DNA from 3 places in the Pseudomonas sp. HP_12 genome. Region 3 is predicted to be linked to each of the others. Evidence: riboswitches for the same ligand, from Rfam matches in the RefSeq annotation. Region 3 holds a riboswitch; each other region holds the start of a gene.
The links. A riboswitch is a leader RNA that binds a small molecule or an ion and turns the genes downstream of it on or off. The one in region 3 is predicted to bind cobalamin.
Positions count from the first base shown of each region.

Region 1: another riboswitch for cobalamin. It lies ahead of ACYASU_RS02190 (ABC transporter substrate-binding protein); the one in region 3 lies ahead of cobW (cobalamin biosynthesis protein CobW).
Region 2: another riboswitch for cobalamin. It lies ahead of cobO (cob(I)yrinic acid a,c-diamide adenosyltransferase); the one in region 3 lies ahead of cobW (cobalamin biosynthesis protein CobW).

Region 1 is NZ_JBTOQG010000001.1:491,725-501,690, forward strand. It holds gene ACYASU_RS02150 (ABC-F family ATPase) at 1-121, shown strand, start outside; gene ACYASU_RS02155 (MFS transporter) at 324-1,550, shown strand; gene ACYASU_RS02160 (endonuclease/exonuclease/phosphatase family protein) at 1,784-2,533, shown strand; gene ACYASU_RS02165 (con-10 family general stress protein) at 2,663-2,845, shown strand; gene ACYASU_RS02170 (hypothetical protein) at 2,965-3,129, opposite strand; gene ACYASU_RS02175 (ATP-dependent Clp protease proteolytic subunit) at 3,207-3,764, opposite strand; gene ACYASU_RS02180 (aldo/keto reductase) at 4,150-5,145, shown strand; gene ACYASU_RS02185 (aspartate/glutamate racemase family protein) at 5,206-5,934, shown strand; cobalamin riboswitch at 6,229-6,424, shown strand; gene ACYASU_RS02190 (ABC transporter substrate-binding protein) at 6,567-7,568, shown strand; gene ACYASU_RS02195 (FecCD family ABC transporter permease) at 7,604-8,611, shown strand; gene ACYASU_RS02200 (ABC transporter ATP-binding protein) at 8,608-9,402, shown strand; gene ACYASU_RS02205 (glucarate dehydratase family protein) at 9,911-9,966, opposite strand, start outside.
Region 2 is NZ_JBTOQG010000012.1:333,461-343,426, forward strand. It holds gene ACYASU_RS11530 (cobyric acid synthase) at 1-1,290, opposite strand, end outside; gene cobD (threonine-phosphate decarboxylase CobD) at 1,287-2,291, opposite strand; gene cbiB (adenosylcobinamide-phosphate synthase CbiB) at 2,284-3,192, opposite strand; gene bluB (5,6-dimethylbenzimidazole synthase) at 3,189-3,839, opposite strand; gene ACYASU_RS11550 (cobyrinate a,c-diamide synthase) at 4,005-5,306, opposite strand; gene cobO (cob(I)yrinic acid a,c-diamide adenosyltransferase) at 5,303-5,914, opposite strand; cobalamin riboswitch at 6,022-6,247, opposite strand; gene ACYASU_RS11560 (C40 family peptidase) at 6,375-6,911, opposite strand; gene ACYASU_RS11565 (C40 family peptidase) at 6,999-7,688, opposite strand; gene ACYASU_RS11570 (NAD-dependent deacylase) at 7,755-8,528, opposite strand; gene hda (DnaA regulatory inactivator Hda) at 8,537-9,241, opposite strand; gene ACYASU_RS11580 (AI-2E family transporter) at 9,458-9,966, opposite strand, start outside.
Region 3 is NZ_JBTOQG010000006.1:142,327-152,292, forward strand. It holds gene ACYASU_RS06770 (fatty acid cis/trans isomerase) at 18-2,318, shown strand; gene ACYASU_RS06775 (acyltransferase family protein) at 2,550-3,569, shown strand; gene nfuA (Fe-S biogenesis protein NfuA) at 3,674-4,267, shown strand; gene cobM (precorrin-4 C(11)-methyltransferase) at 4,363-5,109, opposite strand; gene ACYASU_RS06790 (cobalamin biosynthesis protein) at 5,274-5,690, opposite strand; gene ACYASU_RS06795 (CbtA family protein) at 5,687-6,406, opposite strand; gene ACYASU_RS06800 (CbtB domain-containing protein) at 6,418-6,633, opposite strand; cobalamin riboswitch at 6,729-6,961, opposite strand; cobalamin riboswitch at 7,100-7,309, shown strand; gene cobW (cobalamin biosynthesis protein CobW) at 7,450-8,523, shown strand; gene cobN (cobaltochelatase subunit CobN) at 8,526-9,966, shown strand, end outside.

The sequences.
Region 1 (9,966 bases), on a different contig from region 3:
CCACGACCGCGAGTTCGTCTCGTCCCTGGCCACCCGCATCATCGAGCTGAGCCCAAGTGGCGTGACCGACTTCAGCGGCACCTACGACGATTACCTGCGCAGCCAGGGCGTCGCGTTCTGATCAGGGTCATGCACTGACAGAGCCATGCTGAAAACAAGAAGCCCCGTCCATCGTGACGGGGCTTTTTTGTGACAGCAGGACCGGCCGGGAAAGGGCGAGTCCGGGTGTCCTCTGATTCCGGAGAAAAACCGTTAGCCAGCTTTCATTTCCTGACACCACGGGCGATGATGCGGCACTCCCACCGCTCCAGCGAAGAGTCCCCATGCCTGCCGCCCTGCCGCCCGATGCGCCTGCCCATTCCCCCACCCATGACGCCAGTTCGATGGCGATCACGCTGCAAATCGTCTCCATCGTCGTCTACACCTTCATCGCCTTCCTGTGCATTGGTTTGCCCATCGCGGTGATGCCTGGCTACGTGCACAACCAGCTGGGCTTCAGCGCGGTGGTCGCGGGGCTGGTGATCGGCGCCCAGTACCTGGCGACGCTGTTGAGTCGTCCAGTGGCCGGACGCATCTGCGACACCATCGGCACCAAGCGCGCCATCGTTTACGGGCTGTCGGGCATCGCGTTGAGCGGCGTGCTGACGTTGGCAGCAATCCTTCTGGAGCGTTTCGCCGGAGTCAGTCTGACCATCCTGATCATCGCTCGCTTGTTCCTCGGTGCGTCCCAGGGCTTGATCGGCGTCGGCACCATCAGCTGGTGCATCGGCCAGGTCGGTTCGGAGCACACCGCCCGCTCTATCTCGTGGAACGGCATCGCGTCCTACGGCGCCATTGCGATCGGCGCGCCGCTGGGGGTGGTGATGGTCGGCGCGCTGGGCTTTGCCAGCCTGGGCGTGGTGCTGTTCGTGCTGGCCGCCGGGGCACTGTTGTTGATCCGCAACAAGCCGGCGATCCCTGTGGTGCGCGGCGAGCGCCTGCCGTTCTTCTCGGTGTTCGGCCGGGTGGCGCCGTTCGGCCTGAGCCTGACCCTGTCCTCTATCGGCTACGGCACACTGACCACGTTCATCACCCTGTTTTACCTGGCCCGTGGCTGGGAAGGCGCGGCCTGGTGCCTGACCGTGTTCGGCGTCTGCTTCATCTTGGCGCGGTTGCTGTTCATCAATGCGATCAACCGCTTCGGCGGCTTTCGCTCGGCGATCGTCTGCATCTCGGTGGAAACCCTGGGGCTGTTGCTGCTGTGGCTGGCACCCGATACCACTTTCGCCCTGATCGGCGCGGGGCTGACCGGTTTTGGTTTGTCGCTGGTGTACCCGGCACTGGGCGTGGAAGCCATCAAGCAGGTGCCCAACAGCAGTCGCGGCGCGGGGCTCAGCGCCTATGCGGTGTTCTTCGACCTGGCCCTGGCCATTGCCGGACCGCTGATGGGCGCGGTGGCGCTGGGCATGGGCTACGGCTGGATTTTCTTCTTCGCGGCGTTGTTGTCGGTGGCGGCGTTGACGCTGGCAGTGGTGCTGTCGCGCAGGGCGCCGGTCGACACGCGGGTGTAGCGAGCGCAGCGTCTCAAAGCTTCCCGGCTGAAGCCGGTCCTACAGAGGGAAGAGGCCGGCGACTCTGCAACAGCGCTCACTCGCTGTTGAAATCCCCCGGCCACAGCCCGTCCCACCTAAAAGCTGAACTGCCGCCTCGCGTCCCGGTCCGAATAGCACATCCCCCGAACAGGAGTGAGGGCGTGACCCCCGATCCCGCTGGCTCGAACGCTACCCCTCCGGACCCGGCCACGTTGCGCGAAGTCCACAAACTGCGCGTGCTGACCGTGAACACCCACAAGGGCTTCACCGCCCTGAACCGGCGTTTCATACTGCCGGAGTTGCGTGAAGCCGTGCGCAGCACCGGTGCCGACCTGGTGTTTCTCCAGGAAGTCCTCGGCGGCCATGACCGCCACGCCGCCAAGTACGAAGACTGGCCCGACACGCCGCACTACGAATTCCTCGCCGACAGTATGTGGACGGACTTCGCCTACGGCCGCAACGCGGTCTACCCGGACGGCCATCACGGCAACGCGCTGCTGTCCAAATACCCGATCCTGCATTACCGCAATCTGGACATCTCGATCACCGGGCCGGAACGCCGCGGCTTGCTGCATTGCGTGCTGCAAGTGCCAGGGCATGCCGAGGTACACGCGATTTGCGTGCACCTCAGCCTGCTGGAAAGCCATCGCCAGTTGCAGCTGAACCTGCTCTGCGACCTGCTCGACTCCCTGCCCGAGGATGCACCGGTGGTGATCGCCGGCGACTTCAACGACTGGCAGCTGCAGGGCAACAAGCGCCTGCAGCGCTGCGGCTACCTGCATGAGGCCTTCGAGCGCAGTCAGGGGCGGCTGGCGAAGACCTACCCGGCTCGCTTCCCGATGCTGCGTCTGGACCGCATCTACCTGCGCAACGCCACCAGCCACCAGCCGAAAATCCTCGGCACGCGGCCGTGGACCCATCTGTCCGATCACCTGCCGCTGACCGTCGAAGTGCACATGTAACAGCGGGCATTACTCGTCACCGCCGTTGGTCTGCCAGTCAAGCGACGGGTTAAACCATTGCGTGAACGCCCCCTCACAGCTAAGGCGAGGTACTTGTCTCGCCTTCTCAATAACAAGAGGTCTGCGATCATGGCTAACACCGGAAAGTCGAACCCTGGCAATTTTGCGAACGATAAAGAGAAAGCGTCCGAAGCCGGCAAGAAAGGCGGACAGGCTTCAGGCAGCGGCAATGCCGGAAGCGATATGAAGAAAGAATCGGGTGCAGGCGCGAGCGGCACCGGCAAGAAAGGCGGCTCAGGCGGCAAGTCGTAACGACGTGCGGGTGAGTGAAGCGAGCGAGGGCCAAGGCTCTCGCTCTTTTGTTTGAGCATCAGTCAAAAAAGCAATGTACGCCTCATAGCAAGCACACGTGTCAGCGGCACCCTCCTCCCTCATTTATCCGGATCGATCAGCGGCACCGTCGCGTCCCGATCAAACTGTGAACCCGGGTCTTCGTTGCCCGGATCCATGTCGGCGTCAAATCCTGTCTCTTCGTCACCCGGCTGGGGAGCGGGGCGCGGCGGAACGGGTGCAGCGTCAGGTGTATGGGATTGCATGGCAGTCACCTCTCATTTCAATGTGGCCAATAATAGAGTCAGAGGGCTCGACAACGACCGGGTTCAATGGATCGAGCTTAGCTGGCGCTGACGGTCCAGTGCACGGCGTCTTCGGCAAACTGCAATTGCTCGACACGATGGGCAATGCCGCACGCCAGCGAATCTTCGGCGCGGATCACCTTCTCCTCCGCTGACAGGCAGCGCCCGATGTCCAGCGGGTGCACGGCGCTCACGGTCTCGCTCTGATAGATATTTACGTAGCGCTGCAGGTCGTTGTCCAGGCTGCGCAGGTATTCGCGCATGCGTGAGTGGTCCACCGAGCTCTGGTTGAAGTACCAGCTCATGGGGTGGATCAGAAACCGCGAGTGGGGGCAGACGATCCGCTCCTGAGCCGCCAGGTAGATGACGATGCCCATGGATTCGATGTTGCCGCTGTTCAACGCACGGATCGGCACTTTCAGGGATTTCAGGAAGTTGTACAGCGTGAATCCCAGTGCGGTGCTGCCGCCGGCGGTCGACAGATTCAGCAGCAATCCGGTCGCGCCCTTGCCGAGGGCTTCGAGGCAGCGATCGCGAAAATGCTCGGTGCTGGCCTGATCGACACCGCAGTGGAAATGAATGATGTGCTCGCTCATCGGCGGCCTCGCTGGTCATGGATGGCGTACTCACGGGCCTCTTCCCGGCTAAAGCCGGTCCTACCAAGAATCCCGGCGCCTTCGTAGGACCGGCTTCAGCCGGGAAGGCGTCGGACGCCACTCCGCAAATACAGGCTATGGGCAATCCTCAAATCTGTGCCGTCGACGGATCTATCTGAAATGTTGAAATTCGCACGCGTGGCTAAAGTCGCATGGGATGAGGATAGCCGCTCGCCGAGCATGTGAAAGCACACGCTCGCCCATTCCGAAGAACCCCTGCGGCAATCAACAGTCAGTAAAGAAGCTTCGCCGGTTTCATCGTGCTCGATCCGGGCCATGAACCGCGCGCCATCCAACACGCCCCACCGCACAGGACACCCCCCCAATGAGTCTGCACGACAAGATCATCGGCCGCCTCGGCTTCGGCTCCGCGCCGCTGGGCAACATGTTCCGCACCATCGACGAAGAGGAAGCAGCGGCCACCGTTCAATCCGCCTGGGACCAGGGCATTCGCTATTTCGACACCGCGCCCATCTACGGCGCCGGCTTGTCCGAGCAGCGCCTGGGCAGGGCCCTCGCCGGCGTCCCCCGCGACCAGTACACCCTGAGCACCAAAGTCGGCCGGCTGATTTCCGACGAGATCGACACCGAGACCCGCAGCGGCCCGTTCGCCGAGGGCCTGAAAAACAAGATCGTCACCGACTATTCCGCCGACGCCACGCTGCGTTCCATTGAAGCGAGCCTGGAGCGGTTGAACACTGATCGTCTGGATATCGTGTTTGTCCACGACGTCGCGCAGGACGCCCACGGCGATGCCTGGACCGAGCATTTCAACATCGCCCGCACCGGCGCTTTCCGTGCCCTCACCCGCCTGCGCGAAGAAGGCGTGATCAAGGCCTGGGGCCTGGGCGTCAACCGCGTCGAGCCGTGCGAACTGACGCTGGATCTGGAAGAAGCCCAGCCCGATGGTTTCCTGCTCGCCGGCCGCTATTCGCTGCTCGATCACGACCAACCGCTGCAACGGCTGTTCGACAAGGCCCGTCAGCACAACGCCGAGTTCGTCGTCGGCGGGCCTTACAGCTCCGGCGTGTTGGTGGGCGGCAAGCATTTCGAGTATCAGGAGGCGTCGCCAGCGATGCTGGACAAGGTGGCGCACATCCAGGAGATCGCCCGTCAGTACCAAGTGGACATCAAGTCCGCAGCGCTGCAATTTGTCCTTGCCAACCCCCTGGTGGCGGCGGTGATTCCGGGTGCCAGCCGCCCGTCGCGGATCATCGAGGACGTCACCGCGCTTAACGCACAGGTGCCGGATGGTTTCTGGCAGGCCATGCGCGATCAGGGCTTCATCGCCCTGCAGGCGCCCGTGCCGATGAAAGACTGATATCGTGGGCAACGACGCCGGGCCAGACGCCCGGCCTTGTTTTCTGCGCGAGATCTGTCCATGCGAATTCTGATCGTCAACGTCAACACCACCGAATCCATGACCGAGACCATTGCCGAGCAGGCCCGCAGCGTGGCCTCGCCTGGCACCGAGATCATCGGCCTGACCCCGCGCTTCGGCGCCGAGTCGGTGGAAGGCAATTTCGAAAGTTACCTCGCGGCCATCGCGGTGATGGACCGGGTGATGTCCTACGAAGGGCCCTATGACGCCGTGATTCAAGCGGGTTACGGCGAACACGGCCGCGAGGGTTTGCAGGAGTTGCTCGAGGTGCCGGTGGTGGACATCACCGAAGCGGCGGCCAGCCTGGCGATGCTGCTGGGGCATAAATACGCGGTGGTCACCACGCTGGACCGCACCGTGCCGCTGATTGAAGACCGTCTAAAGCTGGCCGGCGTGTACGAACGCTGCGCCTCGGTGCGGGCCAGCGGCATGAGCGTACTGGAGCTGGAGGAATCGCCGGAGCGTGCGGTCGAGGCCATCGTCGAGCAGGCCATGGAAGCGGTGAGTCGGGACAAGGCCGAGGTGATTTGCCTGGGCTGCGGCGGCATGGCCGGCCTGGATCAACTCATCCGTGACCGCGCCGGCGTGCCCGTGGTGGATGGCGTGACCGCTGCGGTGGCACTGGCGGAATCACTGGTGCGTCTGGGGTTGAAGACCTCGAAAGTGCGGACCTATGCGACGCCACGGCCGAAGAAGATCGTGGGTTGGCCGTTTAAGCCGCTGGTCTGAAGATCGTTGGTTGGCCGTTCAAGCCGCTGGACCAACGACGCCCGTGCGGCCAACGCAAAACCCCTGTAGGAGTGAGCTTGCTCGCGAAGACTGAATTCCAGCCGCCGAAGATTTAGCGAAAGTTCGGGCATCTTCGTGAGCAAGCTCACTCCCACAGGTTTTGCATCTGCTTCAGGCGCTGCATCTCCTTCAGCTTTTGCATCTCCCGCAGGTTTAGTGCTGCTGCCGCTACTGCAAGGTGTTTAGCCGCGCTCCGGCGCACGGCCTCCGCATTAGCCTCCACCCGCCGAATCGTTTAGTATCCCCGCCGCCGGTTTCCGCTCGGAATTAATAGGGAATCCCCAGGCGCGTGCTGCGCGCTGAAAGGGAACTGTCCCCGCAACTGTAGGCGCTGAGCCCTGCTTCCTGTTTGCCACTGGGTGACCCCGGGAAGGCCGAAGCACGGCGATGAAGCGCCAGTCAGGAGACCTGCCGGCCAGCATATTCATTCACCGGCGGGGTGTCCGGGGAAGGACTCCCGTTCGTGCGTCGTTCGCGCGCGCTGTGCTCGCCCTCATCGTAGGAGCGCCTGTCGGGATGGACTTTCCAGTGCCTGCTTCGCCAAGCATTCAGGCTATCTGGAGATCGCTTTCATGCCGCTGCGCCGCCTCGCCGCCCTGCTCGTCACCCTGACCTTGCCCACTGCCGCCCTCGCGGCGTCGACGGTTTACCCCTTGACCGTGGACAACTGCGGCCAAGCGCTGACCTTCACCCACGCCCCGCAGAAAACCGTGACCATCGGCCAGGCGGCCACCGAGATGCTCTATGCCCTCGGACTGGGCCCGAACGTCGTCGGCACGTCGCTGTGGTTCAACCCCGTCCTGGCCCAGTACCAAACCCTCAACAACGGCATCGCTCGGCTCGCGGATAACGCGCCGAGTTTTGAATCGGTGATCGGCAAACGCCCGGATTTCGTTCCGGTGCAGTTCGAGTGGATGGTCGGGCCACAGGGCGCCGTTGGCACCCGCGAGCAGTTTCGCGACCTGGGCATCCCGACCTACATCCTGCCGTCCGATTGCGAGGGCAAGAACAACCGGGTCGGCGCCGACGGCACGCGCCTCGAAGCCTTCCGCATCGACACGCTGTACAAAAGCCTGCGGCAGCTGGCGCAGATTTTCGACGTGCAGGACCGTGGCGAACGGCTGATCGCGGATTACCAGGCGCGGCTGGCCCGGGCCGTTGCACAGGCGAACGCCCATGCCAACCCGCCCGTCTCGGCGGTGTTCTGGTTTTCCAGCCCGGACATCAACGTCGACCCCTACGTCGCCGGACGCAAGGGCATTCCCAACTTCATGCTCGACACCCTCGGCATGCGTAACGTCATCGACTCCGACGAGGAATGGCCGACCGTGGGCTGGGAAACCATCGCCAAGGCCAACCCGACGGTGCTGGTCATCGCGCGGATGGACCGCCGCCGCTTCCCGGCCGACGATCACGAGAAGAAGCTGGCCTTCCTCCGCTCGGACCCGGTCACACGGAATATGGATGCGGTGAAAAACAATCGCATCGTAGTCATGGACGCCAGCGCCATGGAGTCCAGCGTGCGGCTGTTTGACGGCATCGAACAACTGGCTCAGGCCACTCATCCGCAATGATGCCGCTCCGTATTCCTCGCTCAAGCATCGTCCGAATGTTCGGCCACGGCGCTTGGGCGACCGCGTTGCTGGCGCTGGCGGTGCTGGCGGGCGTGGCGATCGGCGAGACGTCGATCGGCCTGCCGGTGATCGTTCAGGTGCTGGCGAACAAGCTGTGGGCCGCGGGCTATCCCCTCGACCCCATCGACGAGGGCATCGTCTGGAATTACCGCCTGACCCGGGCCATCGTGGCCGCCACTTGCGGCGCAGGGCTGGCGGTGTCGGGCTTGGTCTTGCAATCGCTACTGCGCAACCCGCTGGCCGATCCCTACTTGCTGGGCATTTCCGCCGGGGCTTCGACCGGCGCAGTGCTGGTGGCGATCATCGGCATCGGTGCCGGGACGATTTCCCTGTCCACCGGCGCGTTTGCCGGCGCAATCGCCGCCTTCGCGCTGGTCGCCCTGCTCGCCCGCTCCTCTCGGGGCCAGACCGCTGCCGGCCAGATCATCCTGGCGGGCATTGCCGGGTCCCAGCTGTTCAACGCCCTGACCTCCTTCCTGATCACCAAGTCGGCCAATGCCGAGCAGGCCCGCGGGATTATGTTCTGGTTGCTGGGCAATCTCAGCGGCGTGCGCTGGTCGTCGGTGGCGCTGTCGGTGCCGGTCGTGGTGCTCGGCTTGCTGGTGTGCCTGTGGCATCGGCGCGCGCTGGATGCGTTCACGTTCGGCAGCGATTCAGCGGCGTCCCTGGGCATTCCGGTGCGCCGGGTGCAGGCCGTGCTGATTCTCACCGCCGCGCTGATGACGGCGGTGATGGTGTCGATCGTCGGGTCCATCGGCTTCGTCGGTCTGGTGATTCCCCACGCGGTGCGCCTGATGGCCGGGGTACGTCATGCCCGCTTGTTGCCCTTGAGCGCCCTGATTGGCGCGCTGTTCATGATTGCCGCCGATGTGCTGTCGCGCACCTTGATCAAGGGTCAGGTGTTGCCGATCGGGGTCATCACGGCGCTGGTGGGCGCGCCGGTTTTTGCCATGATTCTGGTCCGCGGGAATCGTCCTCGATGAACGCCCGTGAGGAGGTGCCCGGCACCATGCTGGAAGGGAGTGACCTGAGTTATTCGGTCAAGGGCGCGCAACTGCTCAGTGGGGTGAGCCTGGCGATTCGGCCGGGGGAAAACCTGGGGATCGTCGGGCCGAATGGCTCGGGGAAGTCGACGCTGCTGAAGCTGCTGGCGGGGATTCAAAAGCCGTCTCGGGGCGACGTTCACTTGGGCGGGAGGCGCTTGTCGTCGCTGAGCCGGCGGGACATTGCGCGGCAGGTGGCGGTGGTGGAGCAGCACGCGCAGACGGGGGATTCGATCAGTCTGTTGCAGGCGGTTGAGTTGGGCCGTACGCCGTGGCTGTCGGCGCTGGCGCCGTGGGGCGCGGACGATGACCGGATTGTGGCGCAGGCGCTGGCGGATGTGAGTTTGCAGCACTTGGGGCATCGGGCGTGGCATACGTTGTCGGGTGGGGAGCAGCAGCGGGGTCATATTGCGCGGGCTTTGGCGCAGCGGCCGCAGGTGTTGTTGCTGGATGAGCCAACGAATCATCTGGATATTCAGCAGCAGTTGTCGATTTTGCGGTTGGTGCAGGATTTGCCGGTGACGACGGTGGTGGCGTTGCATGATTTGAATCAGGCGCTGGGGTGTGATCGTCTGGCGGTGATGGACGGCGGGCGGTTGGTGGCGTTGGGTTCGCCCTTTGATGTGTTGTCGCCGGAGTTATTGGGTGAGGTTTTCGGGGTGCGGGGGCATTGGTTGGTTGATCCGTTTGACGGGGCTCGTCTATTGCGGTTGCGGGCGGGTTCCCCTTAAAGATCAAGATACTTGAGATCAAGGGCGTCCGCCTGGGGCGGACTGTTTCGCCTTCGGCGAGTTACTTGGAAAAGCACCCCAAGTAACCAAGGGTGCCTGCTCCTGGTTGGGCCCTTCGTTCCTCAGGGTTCCTTCACTCCGGTCTCGCTCCGTGGGCCCGCGCCGAACGGACATCCATGTCCTGACGGCGCTCTTGCCGCATCCATGCGGCTCGGCCCACTCCGCGAGACCTCCGTTCAGCCTGCACCCAAGTCGCGTTTTGCGGTGTTTGAGCCTTTTGGGTATGAAGATCAAGAGCAGATCAAAGGCTTCCCGGCTGAAGCCGGTCCTACAGTGAGGTCACGCGTCCCTCACTGGCTGGACGCGGTCTCGTAGGACTGGCTTTAGCCGGGAAGAGGCCAGTTCAGGCGCTGAAGGATCTTCGGACTGAATGGTATTTGTGGGAGCGAGCTTGCTCGCGAATGCGGTATCCCAAACGGCGCCGTTCGTGCAGCCCCACCCCCCAACCTCAATACCTCGGCTTCACCGCCTTCCACTCCGGTTTGTATTTCTGCATTTGCCGCA
Region 2 (9,966 bases), on a different contig from region 3:
GTGCAGGTACGTGCCGAGCACTTGGCCGTCAGGACTGCACGCGCCATCGCAGCGACCGTCGGCCAGCTGGACCAACGGACGCTCCAGCGCCGCGCCGGTGGTCACGCCGGCATGAATCTCGTAGCCGCTGACGTCGGCGTCTTCGAGGGTCAGCCGCCCGCTCACATTGCGCAGCTGTTTCTCTTCTTCCAGCACCGTGCTCAAGGCCAGCAGCCCCAGGCCCGGGCTTGAACCCGCCGCGCCTTCCAGTCCGTGCGGGTCGTGCAACTCTTCGCCCAGCATTTGCAGGCCACCGCAGATGCCCAGCACTTTGCCGCCGTAACGCAGGTGGCGGCTAATGGCGGTGTCCCAACCGTTGGCGCGCAGATAGGCGAGATCGCTGCGCACGCTTTTCGAGCCGGGCAGGATGATCAGGTCAGCGCCGGGAATCGCCTGCCCAGGGCCGACGAATTGCAGATTGACCTGGGGGTGCAGGCGCAGCGGGTCGAAGTCGGTGTGGTTACTGATGCGCGGCAGGACCGGCACGATGACATTGAGCACCTGCTCGGCCTTGTCGGTCTGGCGCTGATCAAGACCGTCTTCAGCCTCCAGATGCAGGTCCATCACGTAGGGCAGCACGCCCACCACCGGTTTGCCGGTGCGCTGTTCGAGCCAGTCGAGGCCGGGCTGAAGCAGCGCGATGTCGCCGCGAAAACGATTGATGATGAAACCTCTGACCCGCGCCTGTTCGCTGGGCGACAGCAATTCCAGCGTGCCGACCAGATGGGCAAACACCCCGCCGCGATTGATGTCCGCCACCAGCAGCACCGGGCAATCCACCGCTTCGGCAAAGCCCATGTTGGCGATGTCGCCGGCGCGCAGGTTGATCTCGGCCGGCGACCCGGCGCCTTCGACCATGACCACCGGCCAGCCCTCGCTGAGGCGGCGATGGGAAGCGAGTACGGCCTGCATCGCGATGGCTTTGTAGTCGTGGTAGGCGACGGCGTTCATGGTGGTGACGGCGCGCCCGTGAATGATCACTTGCGCGCCCGTGTCGCTGTTGGGTTTGAGCAGCACCGGGTTCATGTCGGTGTGGGGTTCGAGGCCGCAGGCCTGGGCTTGCACGGCCTGGGCGCGGCCGATCTCGCCGCCGTCCGCGGTCACTGCGCTGTTGAGCGCCATGTTCTGTGGCTTGAACGGCACGGTGCGCACGCCCTGTCGGGTCAGCCAGCGGCACAGCGCCGTCACCAGCGTGCTTTTACCGGCATCGGACGTGGTGCCCTGCACCATCAGGGTTTTGCCGATGTTCATGGGCGCTCCCGGGAGAACTCACTCAGTGCCTGTTCCAGACGCTGCCAGTCGGCGTCCTCGCGGGGCAGGCCGAAACGCAGGCTGCTGTTGTTGTTGCTGTTGTTAATAAAAAGCCGCAGAAGGATGCCCCGGTGTGCGCAGAACTCATACAGTTCTTCCGCCAGCGGCGTGATCAGCCACTGAAACAGCGCGCAGCCGCCCTTGGGCGCGAAGCCGTGGCGGCTGAGCACATCAACCAGACGCTGACTGGCCTGCTCGGTGCGCTGGCGCTGGCGTTGATGCCCGGCCACGTCGTTGAGACAGGCCTGACCGATGATGCGGGTTGGCCCGCTGACTGACCAGGGGCCGATCTGCCGCGCCATGACTTTGAGAAAGCGCGGCTCCGCCAGCACAAAACCCAGGCGCACACCGGCCAGCCCGAAGAACTTGCCGAACGAGCGCAATACGATGAGCCCCGAACGCTGGGTGTAAGCCGCCAGGCTCAACTCCGGCGTGTTGTCCATGAACGCTTCGTCGACCACCAGCCAACCACCACGCTGGGCCAGCCGCGTGTGCCATTCCAGCAGGCGTTCGGGCGTGAGGCTCAGGCCGGTGGGGTTGTTCGGGTTGACCACGACGAGCACATCAAGGGTGTCGATGAACCGCTCCACTTCGTGCTCAAGCACTTCGCGCACCAGAAAACCGGTGTTGCGCCAGGCCTCGGCGTGCTCGGCGTAGCACGGCGACAGCACGCCGACCTTGCCCGCCTGACGCAGACGCGGCAGCGCCTGAATCGCCGCTTGGGAACCGGCCACCGGCAGCACGTCCGTGGCGCCGTAGTAGCGGCGGGCGGCGGCTTCCAGACCGTCATCGGTTTCCGGCAGGCGCGCCCAGGCCGCTTCAGGAATCGCCGGGATTGACCACGACCACGGCGAAATCCCGCTGGACAGGTCCAGCCAGTCCGCCTCATCAATGCCGTATTTCAGGACTGCGCCACGCAATCGGCCGCCGTGTTCAAGCATAGAATTCTGTCCCCAGACACAAAATCAGCAACCACAGCCACACGCCGCGCTGCACCAGTTGCCAGCCGCGATCGATGGAGTCGGCGTCCGCAGGCACGCCTTCGCCCAGGGTCGCGCGCTCATGCAGCTCGCCGTGATAAATCGCCGCGCCACCCAGCTCGACGCCCAGCGCACCGGCGCCGGCGGCCATCACCGGGCCTGCATTGGGGCTGTCCCACTTCGGGGCCTGGGTGCGCCAGCAGCGCAGGGCCAGTCGGGTGTTGCCCAGCAGCGCGTAGGTTAATGCCACCAAGCGTGCCGGAATGTAGTTGAGCAGGTCGTCGATTTTCGCCGCCGCCCAGCCGAAGCGTTCGAAGCGCTCGTTGCGATAGCCCCACATGGCGTCGAGGGTGTTGCTCAGCCGATAGAGCACAACGCCCGGCGCGCCCAGCACGACGAACCAGAAAATCGCCGCGAACACCGCGTCGCTGCCGTTTTCCAGCACCGATTCCGTGGCGGCACGGGCCACTTCGGTGCTGTCCAGCTCGGAGGTCTGGCGACTGACCAGATAGCCGACGCGCCGACGCGCTTCGGGCAGATCGTCGCTGCGCAGCGCCTGGGCGACCGGCTCGACGTGCTCGCCCAGACTGCGAAGACCCAACGCGCAGTACAGCGCCAGCACGTCCACCAGCCAGCCAATCAACGGTAGCCAACTGAGCAACGTGGCGATCAGGGTCAGCGGAATGACGGCGATGAACCACGCCGTCACGCCATGGCTGCGCCAGCCCCGGCCGGCAGCATTCAGGCGCTGTTCGATGCGCTCGGCAAAACGGCCGAACGCCACCAGCGGGTGGTTCCGTTTTGGCTCGCCGAGCAACGCGTCCAGCGCGACCCCGGCGACGCTCAATAACGCCACACTCATTCAATCACTCCCCATGTGTTCTCGTAGACCAACTCTTGCAACGCGCGCGGCTGCGCCCAGCCCTCCAGCACCAGCATCGGCGCCGGGTAAAATGCCTTGACCGGGCCCAGGCACAGGATCGCCAGGGGTTTTGAACCGGTTGGCATCTTCAGCAGATCAGCCAGGGCCTGGGGATCGAACAGCGACACCCAGCCCATGCCTAGACCCTCGGCACGGGCCGCCAGCCAGAGGTTCTGGATCGCGCACGACAACGACGCCATGTCCATTTCCGGCAGGGTGCGACGCCCGAAGATGTGTTTGTCGCGGTCGTCCATCAACGCGGCGACCAATACCTCGGCGCAGTCGCTGATGCCCTCGACCTTCAGCTTCATGAAATCGTCGGACCGCTCGCCCAGGGCTTCGGCGGTGCGGATGCGTTCTTCTTCCACCTGCGCCTGAATCTGCGCGCGCAGCGTCGGGTCGGTGATGCGCAGGAACCGCCACGGCTGCATCAGGCCAACGCTCGGCGCGTGGTGGGCGGCTTCGAGCAGACGGGCCAGCAACTCGGGCGCGACTGTGCCCCCGCAGAAGTGACGCATGTCGCGACGCTCGGCGATGGCGCGGTAAACGGCGGCGCGTTCGGGGTCGGTGAAGGTGTGTTCAGTCATGGCTCGCCTGTCCCGCGCGTGAAACACAGCAATCACCCGCGATGCGCCCCTTGTAGGAGTGAGCTTGCTCGCGAAAGCGGTTTTTCAGACAAGGAGTGGGATCGGACGCGCCCACTTCACGAGCAAGCTCGCTCTCACAGAATGCGGCGGTTGAATTAGATGGGCTCATGGCAAAAACAGCGCCGCCATCGCCTGGGGATTCGAGGGAAAGTAAAAGTGCACGTATGACGCGGTCATGCGCCCTTCGCGGTACACCGCTTCGGCGCCGCGCCCGCCATTGGGGCTGAGGCCGCGGGCGATGGGGGTCAGCTCGGTGCTGGTCAGGGAGTGGTGATAGGTGTGGCCACGCAGGATGCCTTCCGGCAGTTCGACCGATTGCAGGGCCAGGGCGGCCAGACGCTTTTGCATCACGGCTTCCCCCTTGAGCAAGCCCACCCCTTCGGCGCGCTGGCCGTCGACATCGGTCAGGGCATCGAGTAAATACAACATCCCGCCGCATTCGGCGAGCAAGGGTTTGCCGGCGGCGTGGTGCGCGCGAATCGCGGCCAGCATGCTGTGGTTTTCCGCCAGCGCCGTGTGATGCAGTTCCGGGTAACCGCCCGGCAGATACAGGCTGTCGGCGTCGGGTAATTCGCGGTCGCGGATCGGCGAAAAGAACGACAGTTCGGCGCCCATCTCCCGCAACAGGTCGAGGCTGGCGCCGTAGAAAAACGCGAACGCCTCGTCGTGGGCGATGGCGATTTTCACGCCGGCCAGTAGCGGTTCGGCCGGCACGAATTCCGGCGCGGTAAAGGTCACGGACGGCGGCAACGTGGCGTCGCAGGTGCTGGCCAGCGCGGTGGCCGCAGCGTCAAGGCGCATGTCCAGGTCATTCAATTCGCTGGCCTGCACCAGGCCGAGGTGCCGGCTGGGCAGCTCAATGCCGGTTTCACGGGACAACGCGCCGTACCAGCGCAGGCCTTCGGTCAGGCTGCCTTCGAGCAACTGCGCGTGGCGCACTGTGCCGACGCGATTGGCCAGCACGCCGGCAAACGGCAGATCCGGCTGATAGCGCGCCAGCCCAAGCGCCAGGGCGCCAAAGGTCTGGGCCATGGCCGTGCCGTCGATCACCCCCAGGACCGGAACGCCGAAACGCCGGGCCAGGTCTGCGCTGGAGGGCGTACCGTCGAACAAGCCCATGACGCCTTCGATGAGGATCAGGTCGGCGTCGGCGGCGGCTTCCCACAACAGGCGCCGACTTTCGTCCTCGCCGATCATCCACATGTCCAGTTGGTACACCGGATGGCCGCTGGCGCGTTCGAGAATCATCGGGTCGAGAAAGTCCGGTCCGCATTTGAACACGCGCACCTTGCGCCCCTGATTGCGATGCAGACGGGCGAGTGCGGCGGTGACGGTGGTTTTGCCCTGGCCGGACGCGGGCGCAGCGATCAATACTGCCGGGCAGTGCCGGAGCTGGCGCTCACTCACAGTTCGATGCCTTTCTGCGCCTTGATGCCGGCTTGAAAGGCATGCTTGACCACGCCGATGTCGGAAACGGTGTCGGAGAGGTCGATCAGTTCCTGCTTCGCCCCGCGACCGGTGACGATCACGTGCTGCATCGGCGGGCGCGCCTGCAAATCGCTCAGCACCTGCTCCAGGTCCAGATAGCCGTGCTTGAGGGCAATGTTCAGCTCATCGAGCACGACCATGCCGATAGAGGCGTCCTTGAGCATTTCCCGGGTCACGGCCCAGGCGGCTTCGGCGGCGGCGATGTCGCGCTGGCGGTCCTGGGTTTCCCAGGTGAAGCCCTCGCCCATCACGTGGTAACGCACTTGTTCGGGAAAGCGGCGGAAGAACAGCTCTTCGCCTGTGCTGTGGCGGCCCTTGATGAACTGCACGACGCCGCACTGCATGCCGTGGCCCATGGCGCGGGCGAGCATGCCGAAGGCCGAGCTGCTTTTGCCTTTACCGTTGCCGGTCAATACCAGCAGCAGTCCGCATTCATTTGGCGCGCTGGAAATGCGCTCGTCCATCACCGCCTTTTTGCGCAGCATGCGCGCCAGGTGGCGTTCGTCACGTTCGGGGGATTCGCTCATCTCAGCTCTCCGCTTGAGGGCAGGTGTGGCAAACGGAGGGCACGAGCAAGGACTGTCAGCAGGCACCGGACATGGCCCGGCCTGCAGCAGAGCATCGCCCTCCGTGATGCTGTTCGATGGATCAGGCCGGTCTCCGGACTCATGAGTTGCCACAACCGTGGCAGGCCAGGCGCCTTCCCATGTTCAGCGAACACAGTGGCATTGTGCGTGGCCCAGACTCATTTACCGTTGCGGAGGCAGCGCCGGAATTGATCGCACGAGCAATCGCACCGGCTTCCCTGTTTCACCCTGTGGACCAACAAGGTCCCGGGCACCTGAAACATGGCGCGAAGGTTAGAGGGTTGACTGGGGAGCGTCAATCGAACCGTGGACAGAGCGCCCACGGGTTTACGGGATTTCACCCTGGAATGCACAGGTGTTCCTGCAGCAACAGCCCATGAACACGTTGCCTCAAAAACGACTATTGCCTGGCCAAGTTCGACGGCTGGATAACGCGCTTGGCATTCAGCCAGGCCTTTTGCCAATAAGGCTTGTCCAGGCTGTCGAGTTTGACGGTGCCGCCGGTGGCCGGTGCGTGAACGAATCGCCCTTCCCCGACGTAGATGCCGGCATGGCTGACGTGGGAGCCGCCACCCGTGGCAAAGAACACCAGATCACCGGTCTGCAACTGGCTGCGGTCGATGTCCGGGCCACGCAGGGTGATCATTTCCCGCGTGGATCGCGGCAGGGTGATACCGGCGGCGTCGTGGTAGACATAGCCGATCAGGCCGCTGCAATCGAAACCCGAATCAGGCGTGTTGCCGCCCCAGCGATAAGGCGTGCCAACGAGGCCGATCGCGCGCAACAAAACGTCGTCGGCGAGCGGTGAAGAAAACTGGGGAGGAGCGGAAACTACAGGCCGGTAGACGACCTTGCGTGGAGCAGGCGGTGGAGTGCTGGAACATGCGGCCAGCAGCACAGCCAGAGAGGCGACGATCAGGCGAACCGTTAACGACATAAACACGACAACCTGTGCGGGATGCAGCTTACTTTGCCGAGGGCCGGGGTCGCGCGCAAGAGGGGTTGGCCCTTTGCGCGCCCGGAATTAACGGGTTTGGCGCTTGAGTGTAGTCGAGCTCATCGCGGTGGTGGTTGCAGGTACCGTTGAGGGTGCCATCGCCAGCGCGCGTTTGGCTTCGATGAACGTCTTGGCCCAGTAGGCATCGTCGAGGCTGTCGACGCGGACACCACCGCTGCGGCGGCTGCTGGAGTGAATGAATTGATCATCGCCCAGGTAGATGCCCGCATGGCTGACACGACCACGGCCGGCAGTGCTGAAGAACAGCAGGTCGCCTGGCTTGAGGTCATTGCGTTTAACGAGAGGGGCATCGATGTTGATCATTTCGCGGGAGGAACGCGGCAGGCTCATGCCCGCCTCTTCGCGGAAGAGATAACCGATGAAACCGCTGCAGTCGAAACCGGAGGTGGTCGATGTGCCGCCGAAGCGATAGCGAGTGCCTATCAGGGATTTGCCGCGCTCGAGAATGCTGTCAGCCAGAACCGGCAGGCGGTACGGCTTGTTGTCGGCAAATTGAGCGAGCTCGTCTTCGGTGGCGACTTCGTCATCCAGTACGGAGGACGCGTAATCGGCACGCTTGCTGGCGGATTGAGCGGTGGCAGAGTCCCGGAACTGGGGGCTTTGCGACTGTTGTTGCGACGTCGGCATCTGGGCCGCACAGCCGAACAACAGCGTTACGAGTGCGAGAGGCACGAGGGGTGCGAAGCGGTTTAGCATGTGCACGACCGTGGCTGAAGTGTAAAGAAGCCGAGACTATGCCTTCAATCGTACCCATTTGCAAATTCAATCGAAACAAATGTGACTTACGATGTCGTCCATCACTTCTAAGGCTCTACACCTCAGAAACGCATCCATGTGCGCGGAATGATCGGTCGGCGAAGGGTTTATCTCGGCAGTAAAGCCTCCCGTCACCCGAGCGCGCAGCATAGGCTCATGAATGTACGGGAAGCTGGCGGTGGTTCCGGTGCTGAGCACAGCGTCAAAGCCTTTTGCCATCTCTTCCTGAAGCACGTTCAGTGCCAACTCTGGCAACATCTCCTCAAACAACACCACCGATGGCCTCAAAACGCCAGTACAGCGGGCGCACAGCGGTGGCAGTGGCCGGTTGAGGTGCTCGCTCAACTGCAGATCCTCGGCGCCACAAGATTGACAGTAGAGCGGCGCCAACTGGCCATGAATTTCGATCAGCCGTTCTGGCGGACTGCCCGCAGCGCGATGATAGCCGTCGACGTTTTGCGTCAACACCCAGCATTCCGGCTTGCGCCGCTGCAATTCGGCGATGGCATAGTGCGCCGCATTGGGACGTCCGCCCAGGCAAGCGCTGCCCAATTGTGCAATGTATTTCCAGCACAGCGCCGGATCACGACGCAGTATCGGGCCGGACAACGCCATTTCGATCGGCAGGCCGTCGTCGGTCTCGCCGTTGTACAGACCACCGACACCGCGATAGGTCGGCAAACCCGAATCCGCCGAAAGGCCAGCACCGGTGATGATCAGGATGCGTGTGGCATGACGCAGGGCCGCCGCAGTTTGCAGGACCAAAGCCTGATCGACCACGGACGCGCTTACCAACCGAGGGTTTCTTTCAGGAACGGAATGGTCAGCTTGCGCTGGGCCTGCAGTGAGGCTTGATCGAGCTGTTCAAGCAGGTCGAACAGCGCACTCATGCTGCGCTTGCCGCGGGTGAGGATGAAATGCCCCACTTCGTCGGTAAGGTGCAGCCCCCGGCGGGACGCGCGCAATTGCAGGGCGCGGAGTTTTTCTTCGTCGGACAACAGGCGCATCTGGAACACCAGCGCCATGGTCAGCCGTGATTTCAGGTCCGCCAGCTTGACCGGCAGCTCTCGGGGCGAGCATGAAGCGGCGATGAGCAAGCGTCGGCCACTGTCGCGCAGCCGGTTGAACAGGTGGAACAAGGCCTCTTCCCATTCAGGCTTGCCCACCACCGCCTGCAAGTCATCGAGGCACACCAGTTCGTACTGCTCCAGATGATCGAACAGGCCGATGCCTTGATCGAGAAGTTCGGCCATCGGCAGGTAAACCGCTGGCTCGCCCATCTGTTCGAATCGCAGGCAGGCGGCCTGTAACAGATGCGTACGCCCTACCCCGTTCTTGCCCCACAGATAGATGAGGCTTTCCGTCCAGCCGGCCTCGGCTTCGCACAGCCGCTCGACATAGCCGAGTGCAGCGGCATTGGCGCCTGGATAGTAATTGATGAAGGTGGCGTCATCACGCAGACGCACACTCAGGGGCAGCTGAACTGGTTTCATGCTGGCTGAACGGTTCGTGACGAACCGCCAAGGGGCCTCTGTGAAAAGTGCGCAAAGTCTATACCCGCAGGGCTGGCCGCACAATGCGGCAGACCGCCAGCAAAATCAAAGGCTTGCGTATGTCACTGGTATCACTGGGGAATACGGGCAAAACCCGCCGAGAAAGGAGGCGCGCGGTGAGCACCGCGCGCCGGTACGCATCCTGATTCGCGGGAATCAGAGATCCGGGTCGTCCAGACCGCCGTAGATGTCCGAATCCTTGTACAGGTCATGAACATGGCGCACCAGGACCATGATCACCGCCGCCACCGGCAGGGCCAGCAGGATGCCGGTGAAGCCGAACAGCTCGCCGCCCGCCAGGATCGCGAAGATCACCGCAACCGGGTGCAGACCGATGCGGTCACCCACCAGCAACGGGGTCAGCACCATGCCTTCCAGTGCCTGACCGACCATGAACACCGCGACGATGCCCAGCATCGGATACAGGTCGCCGCCGAACTGGAAGAAACCCGCCAGAATCGCCGAGCCGATGCCGATCACAAAACCCATGTACGGCACGATGGCCGCCAGGCCGGCAATGACACCGATCAACAGCCCCAGCTCCAGCCCGACCAGCATCAGGCCGGCGGCGTAAATCACGCCCAGCGCGACCATCACCAGCAACTGGCCGCGAATGAACGCACCCAATACCTCATGGCACTCGTCCGCCAGCGCGACGATCTTCT
Region 3 (9,966 bases):
TTCAGGACGCCCGTTCCATGTTGCATCGCGTGCTCGCCAGTTCCCTGGCCTTATTGTTTTGCGGTGCAGCGTTCGCGCAGTCACCCCTTCAGTCTCCGGCTATTTCCTACAGCCGTGATATCCAGCCGATCTTCACCGAGAAGTGCGTTGCCTGCCATGCGTGCAATGACGCTGCCTGCCAGCTGAACCTGGGCAGCGGCGAAGGTGTGCTGCGCGGTGCATCGAAGGTGCCGGTTTACGAAGGCGACCGCAGCAAGGCGGTCGCACCCACCCGGATTTTCGTCGACGCGCAGGGCCCTGACGCCTGGCGTAAAAAAGGCTTTTATTCAGTGCTGGACGGGCAGAGCAATCAGGCGGCGCTGATGGCAAAGATGCTCGAGTTCGGGCACGGCGCGCCGTTGGTGCCCAACGCGCGGCTGCCGGACGACATCGTGCTGGGCTTGAATCGCCAGAACATGTGCCCGTTGCCCAACGAGTTCGCCGCCTATGTTAAGGCGCGTCCGGGGCAGGGCATGCCCCTGGCGGTGACCGGCCTCACCGACGCTCAATACAGCACGCTGCAACGCTGGCTGGCAGCCGGGGCGCCGGTGGAACAGACGCCGCTGCAACCGAGTGCGCGGGAAACGGTGCAGATCAACGAATGGGAAAGCCTGCTCAATCGTCCCGGATCGAGCGAAGCGCTGGTCGGCCGCTGGCTGTACGAACATCTGTTTCTCGCCCACGTGTATTTCAGCGACGGCGAGCCGGGGCATTTCTTCCAGTGGGTGCGCTCGCGCACGCCGAGCGGCCAACCCGTCGACCTGATCGCCACGCGCCGCCCCGACGATGATCCTGGCACCACCTTCTATTACCGCCTGATGCCGGTGCAGGGCGTTATCGTCCACAAGACCCACATCACCTACCCGATGGGCCCGCAGAAGCTGGCCCGGGTCAAGCAACTGTTCTACAGCGGGACCTGGCATGCCACCGAGCTGCCCGGCTATGGTCCGCAGCATCGGGCCAACCCGTTTGAAACGTTCCAGCAGATCCCCGCCGTCGCGCGTTACCAGTTCATGCTGGATAACGCCGAGTACTTCGTGCGCACCTTCATTCGCGGCCCGGTGTGTCGGGGCGAGATCGCCACGGACGTGATTCGCGATCATTTCTGGGCCTTGTTCCAGGAGCCCGGCCACGACCGTTACATCACCGATGCGGCCTATCGTGCCAAGGCCACGCCGTTGCTGGCGATGCCGGGGCAGGACGATGACATCGGCAGTGTTCTGACCCTGTGGCACGACTACCGCGACAAGCGCAATCAATACGAAGACCTGCGCAGCGATGCCTACGCGCACATGCCGCCGCCGGGATGGGCGACCCTGTGGGCGGGGAACGACAATGCGCTGCTGACCATCTTCCGTCACTTCGACAGCGCCTCGGTAAACAAAGGCTTGATCGGCGCGCTGCCCAACAGCGTCTGGCTGTTCGACTACCCCTTGCTGGAGCGCACCTATTACCAGCTGGCGGTGAATTTCGACGTCTACGGCAACGTTTCCCATCAGGTGCAGACGCGTCTGTATTTCGACCTGATCCGCAACGGCGCCGAGGTCAATTTCCTGCGCCTGATGCCGGCGGACAAGCGTGACGACATCCTCGGTGACTGGTACCAGAACGGCGGCAAAGTGAAGATGTGGCTGGATTATCAGGCCATCGACGATCACACCCCGACCGGCCTGAAGCTCGATGAGCACAACCCCAAGCGTGACTTCGAGCGCAAGTTGATCGAGCGTGCGGGCACCTTGAACGTGACGCCGGACCCGATCAATCGCTGCGACGGCGCCTATTGTTCGCGTGAGGGACTGGACCCGGTGTTCAGCGGAGTGGAGCAGGCACTGAGCCGGCTGACGTCGCGGCCGGCGGCTGGGCTGAAGGTCATTCACCAGTTGCCTGAGGCGACGATGCTGCGAATCCAGGACGGCAGCGGCAAACGCATCATTTACAGCATGTTGCGCAACCGCGCCCACAGCAACGTCGCCTTTCTGATGGGCGAGGATTACCGCTACCAGCCGGGCCTCGACACGCTGACGATCTACCCGGGGGTGCTGAGCAGTTACCCGAATTTCATGTTCAATGTGCCGGCCAGCGAGGTCGGCGCGTTCGTCGACGCGATGGAGCAGGCCCATGATCACAAGCAGGCGTTTGACGCCATCGTCCAGCGCTGGGGCGTGCGCCGCAGCCATCCATTATTCTGGACCTACTTCCACGACCTGGACCGCTACCTTCAGGAAACCGAACCCCGCGAGGCAGGGGTGCTGGACATGAATCGGTACGAGAATCTGTGAGTCGCAGGGGCGCCGTTATTTAAGGAATCTTCACATTCGGCGTCGGCCCGGCTGACGCTGGTCCAAACGGGGAAACCCTTATGGAACATGGCGTGCAGCCATTATGCAGCCCGTCAGTGGCGCCGAACCTTTTTGCAATTTTCGAAGTCGGACCCTGTGAGTCGCTCTCCGACGCCGTGCCTTTGCCGGTATAGCGCCTGGGGTCAATCCAGACGAAGCAAGAGGTTGCAGATGTTGATTTCGGTTCAGGCCCTGCGGGCACTCGCCGCGTGGGCTGTTGTGTGTCACCACTTCATGCAGATTTTTTTCGACTTTCATCCGAGTGGGCCAGTCGGCCGCTTTTTCACTGAAAAAGGCGCGGTCGGCGTCGACATTTTTTTCGTCATCAGCGGTCTGGTCATCTACCTGTCCACCGTGGACAAGGACATCCCCGCCGGCCGTTTCATGCTCAACCGGGTTATTCGTATCGTCCCGGCGTACTGGCTGTATACCCTGGTGATGGGGCTCTTGGTCGTGGTCGCCCAGCCGCTGTTGCCGCATCAGGTCGTCGATTGGCAGAGCTTCGTGCTGTCGCTGCTGTTCATCCCTTCGGAAAACCCCGGCGGCTACGGCCTCTATCCCACTCTCAACGTGGGCTGGACGCTGAACTACGAGATGCTGTTCTACGTGCTGTTTTCGATGGTCTTTCTGTTTCAGCAGCGTCTGCGCCCGTTGATTCTCGCAGCAGCGCTGTTCGCCATTACCGACGTGCTGGGGCGGTCGGGGCTGGTCAGCCGGTTCTACGCCAATGACATCGTTTACGAATTCCTGCTCGGCATTTTTGTTGGCGTGATGTATCGCCGGGGCTGGATCAGCGAACGGTTGTGGTTGCCATTGATCGCGATCGGCGCCGCGCTGTTCACCATCGACCACCTGCAACCGGCGCCTCGGATCATCAATTGGGGCCTGCCGAGCGCGGTGATCGTGGTGGCCTGCATCTCCCTCGAACCCTATCTGCGCAACTACCGCCTTCTCAAAGTCATGGGCGATTGCTCGTATTCGGTGTATTTGCTCCACGTGCTGGTGCTGTATGCGGGCTGGCTGGTGAGCGAACGTTACGGCATTAACCCGTACGTGGTGTTTGCCGTCTGTGTGCCGGTCATCGCCCTGGGGGCTTGGCTCAGTTATGAGTGGATCGAGAAGGGCCTGTACCGACGCATGAAGGGCTGGCTGGATCAGAGAAGGGCGAGCAAGGAAGCAGCTCTGTCGTGACGGGGTTTTAGTCGAGGCGAACCGCTTACCTGACTAAAATACTAGGGCTTTGTCAGGCGCAGTTGATTGGCGTAAACTGCGCCCCACGTCTGCGAGGAATTTTCATGACCGCTATTACGATTACTGATGCCGCCCACGATTACCTGGCCGATCTGCTGGAAAAGCAGAACACCCCCGGCATCGGCATCCGCGTGTTTATTACCCAGCCTGGCACCCAATACGCTGAAACCTGCATTGCCTACTGCAAGCCGGGCGAAGAGAAACCTGAAGACACGGCCATCGGCCTGAAAAGCTTCACCGCCTGGATCGATGCATTCAGCGAAGCGTTTCTGGACGACGCCGTTGTCGATTACGCGACTGACCGCATGGGTGGTCAACTGACCATCAAGGCGCCAAACGCCAAAGTGCCGATGGTCAACGCCGACAGCCCGATCAACGAGCGTATCAATTACTACCTGCAGACCGAGATCAACCCGGGCCTCGCCAGTCACGGCGGCCAGGTGACCTTGATCGAGGTGGTGGAAGAAGATGAGGCAAATGTCGCCATTCTCCAGTTTGGCGGTGGTTGCCAGGGTTGCGGTCAGGCCGATGTGACGCTCAAGGAAGGCATCGAGCGCACGTTGCTGGAGCGCATCCCCGAGCTGACCGGTGTGCGTGACGTGACCGACCACACTCAGAAAGAAAACGCGTATTACTGAGTCAACGTGTGATACCAGGAAGTATGGTGTTGCAGGCAAGCCCCGACGAGTTCGGGGCTTTTTTGTGGGCGCTCGCCAAGGTCTAGAGGCGCACGCTAGGGCCTGAACACATGGGCATGGCCCGCGCGATACAGCGATGACTCGCTGAACACGTCGTTGCCCAGTACCCGACCCACCAGGATCAGCGCGGTGCGACGAAATCCCTTGATCCGCACCTTCTCCTCGATGTCTGCCAGTGTGCCGGTGACCCAGTCCTGATCGGGCCAGCTGGCGCGATGCACTACGGCGATGGGGCAGTCGGCGCCATAGTGCGGCGTTAGCTCGGCGACGATCTTGCCGAGGTTATTGACCCCCAGATGGATCGCCATGGTTGCCCGGTGCCGTGCCAGATCGCCCAGGCTTTCGCCTTCGGGCATGTCGGTTTTGTCGGCGTAGCGGGTCAGGATCACGCTCTGGGAGATGTCCGGCAGCGTCAGCTCTGTCCCGAGCAACGCGGCGCAGGCGGCGGTGGCGGTGACGCCGGGGATGATTTCGAAGGGGATCTGCAATTCGCGCAGGCAGCGGATTTGTTCGCCGATCGCGCCATACAGGCTCGGATCGCCGGAATGCACGCGCGCCACGTCCTGGCCCTGTGCATGAGCGGATTTCATCAGCTCGATGATCTGCTGAAGGTGCAATGGAGCGCTGTTGGTGACCTGAACTGCCTGATGACCTTCCAGCACTGCTTCAGGCACCAGGGAACCGGCGTAAATGATCACCGGGCAGGAGCGGATCAGCCGCTGGCCTTTGACAGTGATCAGGTCCGGATCGCCGGGGCCGGCGCCGATGAAAAAAACAGTCATGGGGTGTCCTGATTGGGGTTCATTTGAGCACTGCTTGGATGGCTGCATGCGGTCCAGTGGGACCGGCTTTAGCCGGGAAAAGGTCTGCGTGTACACCCTCAAATTTGCAGCGTGGCGCCTGACGTCTTCCCGGCTAAAGCCGGTCCTACAAGGGTTAGCCGGTCCTACAAGATTGCGGTTGCCAGAGCAAAGGTCGCGTGGGGGCTTTTTCGGCGGGGGATGACCAAGGTCGCGGGCGCGCCGGTCAACCGTGTCACCATCGCCAGCGCCGCGCTTTCTGCCACGCCGTAGCAGCCAGTGCGTTCGAAGGCGATGTCCGAACGGTAAGTCAGCTGTGCCTCGTAAGCCGCCAGATCACCCGCGCTGAAAAACCCGATCGTCAGCCCCAGCTCATGACCCAGTGCCTGCAGCCCTACCTCAGCCGACTTGCCGTCAATGGAGGCGAGGGCGGCAACGTCTGTCAGCTGAAGACGTCCCTCCCGCAACCCATCCTCCATCAACTGCCGAAGCTCCAGCGCCGAACAGCCGCGCTGGCAGCCCAGACCGACCACCCACAGCGGCCGATCGTGCACTTCATTCACAGAGCAGGCTTCAAACCGACGTGCGTCTCGGTCGCTTCATTGCGCCGAGACAACCAGGCGCTGATCAAGCCCAAGGCAATCCAGAAAACCGCATTGGTCAGCAGCGACGCGATCTTGAATTGCGCTTCAAGGGCTTCCGGCGCCAGTGCCGAGTGCACCGCCGGTTGCGGCGCGCCGACGATATGCGGCACCACCAGGATCACCGCGCCCAAGGCCTTCCACACCCAGTGCCGGGCAAACACTATCAATGCCAGGCCTGCAGCCGTGGAGGCGGCGGTGCCGACCCACCAGATCTGCCGTTGGGTCAGATCCGCCGCGACAGTGCCGGGCAGCTCGGGCGGCAAACCAAGAGTGGGCGCCAGCACGAACACCGCATAACCGGCCAACCCCCACAGCACGCCTTCGCGGGCTCTGGTCGGCGTACGCAGGGTGTACAGCGCCGCCAGCATCAGGGCGAAGCCGACCGCGACCACCAGATTGCCGCCGGTGGTGGACAGCACGCGCTGCCAGCCGTCTTCCGGCTCCCAGGCTTCGGCGTCATGGACGTGGCCGGCCATCGCACCCTCGGCGTGCTCGTGCATCTCAGCAGCCGGGGCCTTTTCGTAGGTCTCCGCCTGCAGGATCAGTGGCGCCACCGAGAAGCTCTGCAGCAGTGTCAACAACAGGGCGGCGAGCAGTCCGGTGAACCCGGCCGTTTGCGCAATTCGCTTGAACATGGCGGCGGGTCTCAATGGCACGGGAAGGCAGAGCTGTGACGGGTGTCGTGTGCCGCGTTGTGCACCGCATCGATGTGGGAGAAGCCGGCGAAGTACACCAGAAACGCGCCTAGAAACATCGCGCTGACGGCGGCGACAATGCGCTGGCTTTGGGTGGCGGTCACGGCTGTTGTGGTGTTTGTGCTGGTGCCGGTGCCGGACGTCTGGCGGGGTGTGCTGATGGACATGGCGCTTCCCTCTGAAGTGGATTCAGCGGACGGACGCGAAGACACCGCAGGCGAAGGCCGGCAGTGATCAACAGCGCCCGCCCACCGCGGGTTGTGTTATGTAGCGTTATCGGGCCGGTCTCCGGGCTCGCGAGGGGCACATGCATCAGCCGTTACAGCCGTCGTGCCTTCAAGAATCGCCTTCCCATATCGATGCCGACACAGTGGATCTGACTCTTCACTCGCTTACCGTTGCGGGGGCAGCACCGGACTGATACACACCCGAAGGTCTGCACGCACCGGTTTCCCGTTTCACCCTGTGAAGGGCACCCGTAACAAGGTGTGTAGCAGACCACGGGCTGTTTGGCTCGTCAATCGGCCCTTCAGCCGATGCGTCAATCAATGCAGCGATCGGTGCGTCAATTGGCGCGGCGATCATTGCAAAGCGCGATTGACCGGCCTCCAGTCACTGCGTAGCCTTGCGCACTTGAGGTTCGCCGGCCGCCCGGTTTCGGATACGTCACAGGGCCACCGGCGCTAAGAAGGGAATGCGGTATCAAGCCGCAGCTGCCCCCGCAACTGTAAACGGACAGCTTCATTGCACAGCCACTGCGCAAGCGGGAAGGCGCAATGAATGTCAGTCGCCTGATGATGCCTGTCAGCGACCGGCCGCCGTGAGCCAGGAGACCTGCCTCGATTCGGACCGCCTGCAAGCGGCCGAGGAATTTCACTACAACCGGGCGGGGTGATCCGGTGGCGAATCGAACCGCGCGCCTGCTTCCACCGGCCTGCGCTGTTTTCGTCCTCGTTGCCCCGCCGCACGCCTGAGGGCAACCGATGAAAACACTGGCCAAACTCCCTGTCACCATCGTCACCGGCTTTCTCGGCTCGGGCAAAACCACTTTGCTGCGGCACATGCTCGACAACGCCGAAGGCCGACGCATCGCCGTCATCGTCAACGAATTCGGCGAACTGGGCATCGACGGCGACATCCTCAAGCAATGCACCATCGGCTGCACCGAAGAAGAAGCCGTCGGTCGCGTGTACGAACTGGCCAACGGCTGCCTGTGCTGCACCGTTCAGGAAGAGTTTTTCCCGGTGATGCAGGAACTGGTCGCCCGTCGTGGCGACCTCGATCACATCCTCATCGAAACCTCGGGTCTGGCCCTGCCGAAACCCCTGGTCCAAGCCTTCCAGTGGCCAGAAATCCGCAACGCCTGCACCGTCGACGCCGTGATCACCGTGGTCGACAGCCCGGCCGTGCTCGCGGGCACCTTCGCCGCGTTCCCGGACCAAGTCGACGCCCAGCGCAAGCTTGATCCGAACCTGGACCACGAATCGCCGCTGCACGAGCTGTTCGCCGACCAACTGGCCAGCGCCGATCTCGTCGTGCTGAACAAGGCCGACATGCTCGACGCTGATGCTATCGCCGCCGTGCGTGCCGAAGTCGCCGAAGAACTGCCGCCGGCGGTGAAGATCGTCGAAGCGAACCGGGGCCAGCTGCCGATCAGCGTGTTGCTGGGCCTGGGCGCCGAGTCCGAGCTGCACATCGACGGGCGCAAGACCCACCACGATCACCACGAAGGCGACGATCATGATGACCACGACCATGACGCCTTCGACTCGATTTCCATTACGCTGCCCCAGGCCGACGAATCGCTGTTGCTCGACGCGCTGACCCAGGCCGTCGTCCAGCACGGCATCCTGCGTGTCAAAGGCTTCGCCGCCATTCCCGGCAAACCCATGCGCCTGCTGGTGCAAGGTGTCGGCACGCGTTTCGACAAGCATTTCGACCGCGCCTGGAAGCCAGACGAAGCCCGGGAAACCCACCTGGTGCTGATCGGCCAGGAACTGGACGCCGGCGTCCTTGAAGCGCAATTGCGCGACGCAGTCTCAGGCATAAAAGGCTAACCATGCACCTGCTGCGTACACAGCCCGGCGGCTTCGTCCCCGACGACAGCATCGCTGACCTGGGCCAGACGCCCGCCGAGCTGGTGATCCTGTGCAGCGCCGACTCGAATCTGGCGCTGCTGGCTGAAACCGCGCGGCAATTGCCGGATAGCTACCCGAGCCTGCGCCTGGCCAACCCGATGCAGGTGCAAAACCATGCGTCGGTGGATCTGTACGTGGACGAGGTGCTGCGCCACGCCAAAGTCATCCTGATTTCCCTGCACGGCGGCATCGGCTACTGGCGTTACGGCGTCGAGCGGCTGGTGGAGCTGGCCGCGAAAGGCGTGAAGCTGATTCTAGTCCCGGGCTGTGATCGGCCAGACCCCGAGCTGAGCGGCCTGAGCACGGAATCTGTCGAAGACCGCGAGCGTCTCTGGCATTACCTGCGTCAGGGCGGCAAGCACAACGCGCTGGCGCTGTTCAATTTCATCGCCACCCGCTGGCTGGGCGGCGACTACCTCTGGGCCGAGCCGCAGACCCTGCCGCGCACCGTGATTTATCACCCGCACCACGCCAACGCCGACCTGGCCCGCTGGCAGGCCGACTGGCGCGCCGATCAGCCGGTCGCGGCCGTGCTGTTCTATCGCTCCCACCTGCAGGCAGCCAACACCGGTTTCCTCGATGTGTTCTGCGAGCGCTTGTCGGCCCAGGGCCTGAACCCGTTGCCGATTGCCGTCGCCAGCCTGAAGGAAGCCGGCTGCATGAGCGCGATACAGGACTGGCTCGACGAGGTGGATTGCGAGGTCATTCTCAACACCACCGGCTTCGCCCAATCCAGCCCGGAAGCGCCGGATGTTCGGCCGTTTCGCCGAGACATCCCGGTCATTCAGGCCATTTGCGCCCAGGACAACGAACCCGCCTGGCAGGCAAGCGCCCAAGGGCTGGGCCCCCGCGACCTGGCGATGCACATCGCGCTGCCGGAACTGGACGGGCGCATCATCAGCCGGCCAATCAGCTTCAAGGACCTGGCCTGGCACAGCGAGCGCAGTCAGTCCGACGTGGTTTGCTACCGCGCCCAGCCGGAACGCATGGATTTCGTCGCCGAACTGGCCCGGCGCTGGGTGCTGCTTGCCCGCACCGCCAACACCGACAAGCGCGTAGCGCTGATTCTGGCCAACTATCCAACCCGCGACGGGCGCATCGGCAACGGCGTCGGCCTCGACACCCCGGCGGCCGCGCTGAACATCCTTAAGGCCATGCAGGCGGAGGGTTACCCGGTTGAGGACTTGCCCGAGACCGGTACTGCGCTGATTCACGCCTTGCTCGGCGGCGTCACCAATGACCCGGACAGCCTCGATCAACGGCCGTGCCACCAGAGCATGGCCATGGACGAGTACAGGGCGGCGTTTCAAGCGCTGCCGCAAGCCAATCGCGATGCAGTCATCGCGCGATGGGGCGTCCCTG